Regions from separate parts of the Pseudoalteromonas sp. AWH4_217 genome, predicted to be linked through region 1. Evidence: predicted binding sites of a transcription regulator. Region 1 holds the regulator's gene; the other holds the start of a gene.
What was found. Region 1 encodes sigma-54, which starts transcription at its own class of promoters, with help from an activator protein. Its sites were predicted from a motif close to GTTGGCACGNNNNTNGNNT; they were not measured.
Positions count from the first base shown of each region.

Region 2: glnA (glutamate--ammonia ligase) is a predicted target of sigma-54. The motif match lies at 1,268-1,286, and genes of this name have one in related genera.

Region 1 is NZ_JBSWYM010000002.1:30,874-33,080, forward strand. It holds gene ACXAH1_RS01890 (PTS sugar transporter subunit IIA) at 1-241, opposite strand, end outside; gene hpf (ribosome hibernation promoting factor) at 244-531, opposite strand; gene ACXAH1_RS01900 (RNA polymerase factor sigma-54) at 557-2,065, opposite strand; gene lptB (LPS export ABC transporter ATP-binding protein) at 2,110-2,207, opposite strand, start outside.
Region 2 is NZ_JBSWYM010000029.1:19,540-21,746, reverse strand. It holds gene glnA (glutamate--ammonia ligase) at 1-1,209, opposite strand, end outside; gene typA (translational GTPase TypA) at 1,622-2,207, shown strand, end outside.

The sequences.
Region 1 (2,207 bases):
GGAGCATAGCGACGACTTTATCGATCCCCGGAAGGCGGCCGTGGGGGAGTGCAATCCCTTTGCCGATACCTGTACTGCCAAGTTTTTCTCTACTGAGAAGTGAATCCAGAATTTCATGGGCATTGCTGTCTGGCAGCTGACTATGTGCCAACTCGCTGATGTATTCTAAAATACGTTTTTTGCTATTAAAAAGGACCGCAGCTTTGCTGCAGTCCTGTGAAATCAATGAGCTTAGTTTCATGATTAGTGTCGAGTTAGCTTCTCTTTGTGCTTGATCACCTGACGATCAAGCTTATCGATGAGTCCGTCTATTGCGGCATACATATCCCGGTGTTCGGTCGAGGCGAAAATCTCCCCTCCGTTCACATGTAATGTGGCTTCTGCTTTTTGGATGAGCTTTTCGACATCTAGGATTACATGCACATTGTTGATGTGATCAAAGTGCCTTTCTAGCTTCGCAAACTTGTTTGTTACATAGTCTCTTAACGAATCGGTGATTTCTACATGTCGACCAGTTAAATTTAGTTGCATAAGCATTTTCCTTCTGTAGTTACGTCTAAATCAAGCTTTTACGCTGATTCGACGGTGGGATAGCCAAAGACTCTCGGTATTTGGCAATTGTACGTCTAGCCACTTTGATCCCTTGATCTGCCAATACATCCGCGATTTTGCTGTCACTTAATGGCTTAGCTGTATTTTCTGCGGCAATTAGCTTTTTGATCAATGCTCTGATTGCAGTCGAAGAGCATTCTCCTCCGTTTTCAGTGCTGACATGGCTTGAGAAGAAATACTTCAACTCATAAATACCGCGAGGCGTGTGCATATACTTTTGCGTTGTTACACGTGAAATTGTGGACTCATGCATGTCGACCATTTCGGCCACATCATTGAGTACCATAGGTTTCATCGCCTCGGGGCCATGTTCAAAGAATGCCTGTTGTTGTTGCACAATGCAATTGGTAACTTTCAATAAAGTTTCATTGCGGCTTTCGAGACTTTTAATAAACCATTTTGCCTCTTGCAAGTGCGAGCGGATAAACTGACTGTCGGTGCTCGACTTGACTGAACGGGACATAGCGGCATAGTGATCGTTTACTCTTATCTTCGGCATAGAGTCCGGGTTGAGTTCAACAACCCAGCGGCCTTTCACTTTTTTCACCGAGACATCCGGTATCACATAGTCTGCTTCTTCTTGCACTATACTGGCGGCAGGCTTGGGGTTAAGGCTGTGGATCAGGGTCATGACTTCTTTAAGCTCAGCTTCTTTGAGCTTAGTCTTTTTCATCAAAGTTCGGTAGTCACGACTTGCGAGTAGATCGATATGTTCCGTCAGAATCTCTTTGGTTTGGGTTAACCACGGAGTGGCTGGATCAAACTGATTGAGCTGGATACACAAACATTCCTGCAAGCTGCGGGCTGCAATACCAACGGGATCAAATAATTGAACACGTTTCAGTACGGCTTCGACTTCATCCAATTCGATTTGTTCGTCGTCATTGTCCTGATTCATACTCTCAACAATGTCTTCGCAGCTGATAGTCAATAAACCAGCGTCGTCAACGGCTTCGACGATTGCCAGAGCAATGGCTCTGTCAGTTGGGCTAAAGGGAGTGAGCTCCAGTTGCCACATCATGTATTCTTGCAGCGTCTCAGAGGTTTTTCCCTGATAGATGGTTTCATCTTCTGGCATAGGGCCAGAGCTGCTTGCCGGGGCGGCACTGATGTACTCATCCCAGGTGACGTCCATTGCCAGATCGTCACTGACGGTGTCTTTGTTTAATGCAGCGTCGCTGTCTTGCTCATAGTCACTGACAGCCGAGTCCTCAAAGCTGTCACTATCATTGGTTGCGTGTTGATCTAACTCAGTATCCGATTTGGACTGTGTTTCATTATCGTGTGATTCAGACTCACCCTCTTCCACTTCCAACAAAGGATTGCTATCAAGCGCTTCTTGGATTTCTTGTTGGAGATCTAGCGTACTCAACTGTAACAGACGAATAGCCTGTTGCAGCTGTGGTGTCATTGTCAGTTGCTGCCCCATGCGCAGCTGTAGCGATTGCCTCATGTATCTCTAACAATCCTTTTTGTTATTTACTTCTAATCTTATAACTATAGCCTGAATTGCTCACCTAGGTAGACATCCCGCACGGTTTGATCGGCCAGAACATGCTCCGGGGTGCCTGCTGCTATCAGTTCACCATGTGACA
Region 2 (2,207 bases), on a different contig from region 1:
TTCTTCCGCTGGCAGGTCATAAAGGTCTTTGTCCATCGCATCGCCAGGGTGGATCTTGTTTTTGATTCCATCAAGGCCCGCCATTAGCATGGCAGAGAACGCCAGGTAAGGGTTTGCAGTAGGATCCGGGAAGCGTACTTCAATACGACGTGCTTTTTCAGACGGTACAACCGGGATGCGGATAGACGCTGAACGGTTACGTGCTGAGTAAGCCAGCATAACAGGTGCTTCGAAGCCAGGTACCAGACGCTTGTACGAGTTGGTAGAAGCGTTTGCAAATGCGTTGATGGCTTTAGCGTGCTTGATAATACCACCGATATAGTAAAGCGCTTCTTCAGACAGACCGCCGTACTTGTCGCCTGCGAAGATGTTTTTGCCATCTTTACCCAGTGACTGGTGACAGTGCATACCAGAGCCGTTGTCGCCAACCACAGGCTTAGGCATAAAGGTCGCTGTTTTGCCATACAGGTGCGCCATGTTATGGATAACGTATTTCATTTCCTGAATTTCGTCAGCCTTGATCACCATAGTATTGAAGCGTGTTGCGATCTCGTTCTGACCGGCAGTTGCTACTTCGTGGTGGTGTGCTTCAACAACCTGACCCATTTCTTCTAGTACCAGACAAGTCGCACTACGCCAGTCACCTGATGAATCAACCGGTGCAACCGGGAAGTAACCGCCTTTTACGCCCGGACGGTGGCCCATGTTGCCTTCTTCGTAGCTTTTATCTGAGTTCCAGCTCGCTTCCTGGGCATCAATTTTGTACATAGAGCCAGACATGTCTGTTTTGAACTTCACGTCGTCAAACAGGAAAAACTCAGGCTCAGGACCGAATAATACTGTGTCAGCAATACCAGTAGAGCGCATGTAGTCTTCTGCACGCTTAGCAACAGAGCGTGGGTCACGCTCGTAACCTTGCATGGTTGATGGCTCAAGTACGTCACAACGTACGATCAGCGTGGTTTCTTCTGAGAAAGGGTCTAGTTTAGCGGTAGAGGCGTCTGGCATCAGTACCATGTCTGATTCGTTAATGCCTTTCCAGCCTGCGATAGACGAGCCGTCGAACATCTTGCCGTCTTCAAAGAAGTCTTCATCGGCCTGGTGATGAGGAATAGAAACGTGTTGCTCTTTACCTTTGGTATCCGTGAAACGTAAATCAACGAATTTAACGTCGTGTTCTTTAATAAGGTCTAAAACCGATTGTGACATGTGTCCTCCGACTCGTAGGGTTATTTTTTGTTGCAGTGCTCTGCATTTGCGCACTACTAAGCGTTATTCGTGCCAGTTTTTATAATGCATTATTAATCAATAGGTTATTTTTACCTGTAACATATGGAACCTCAATATGCACCAAGTTGGTGCGCCTTGATATTGGAATTCGCACCACCCTGGTGCGCTGCGCAATGGTTTCAATGTAGCACATGGCTGTGACTGTGGAGCGATAAAACAGCAGACTTTAGTTATTTCACGGGTTGGGCTGTAAAAAAAAGCTGGATAAACTTTCATCTGTCACATTATTAGGGGATAATACGCGACCTTTAATTGTGGATCGGCATCTTAGGTGCGCATTTTTGCGCGATTCGACTAGGATCACTGAGGGCCAACTTCTCTGAGTAAAAATATGAGCATTGAAAAGTTAAGAAATATCGCGATCATCGCGCACGTTGACCATGGTAAAACTACCCTAGTCGATAAGCTGCTAGAACAATCTGGCACATTAGAGACACGCGGTGGCAACGAAGAGCGTGTCATGGACTCGAATGATATTGAAAAAGAGCGTGGCATCACCATCCTGGCGAAAAACACTGCCATCGAGTGGAACGATTACCACATCAATATCGTAGACACCCCGGGACACGCCGACTTTGGTGGTGAGGTAGAGCGTGTACTTTCAATGGTTGACTCAGTATTGCTACTGGTTGATGCCCAGGAAGGTCCGATGCCGCAAACGCGTTTCGTAACGCAAAAAGCATTCGCGCTGGGTCTGAAGCCTATCGTTGTTATCAACAAGATCGACAAGCCAGGCGCACGTCCTGACTGGGTAATGGATCAGGTATTTGACCTGTTCGACAACCTAGGCGCGACTGACGAACAGCTGGACTTCCAGGTTATCTACGCATCAGCGATTAACGGTTGGGCGACCTTGGACCTGGACGAGCCGTCAGACAACATGCAACCTATGTTTGAGGCCATTGTTGAGCAGGTAG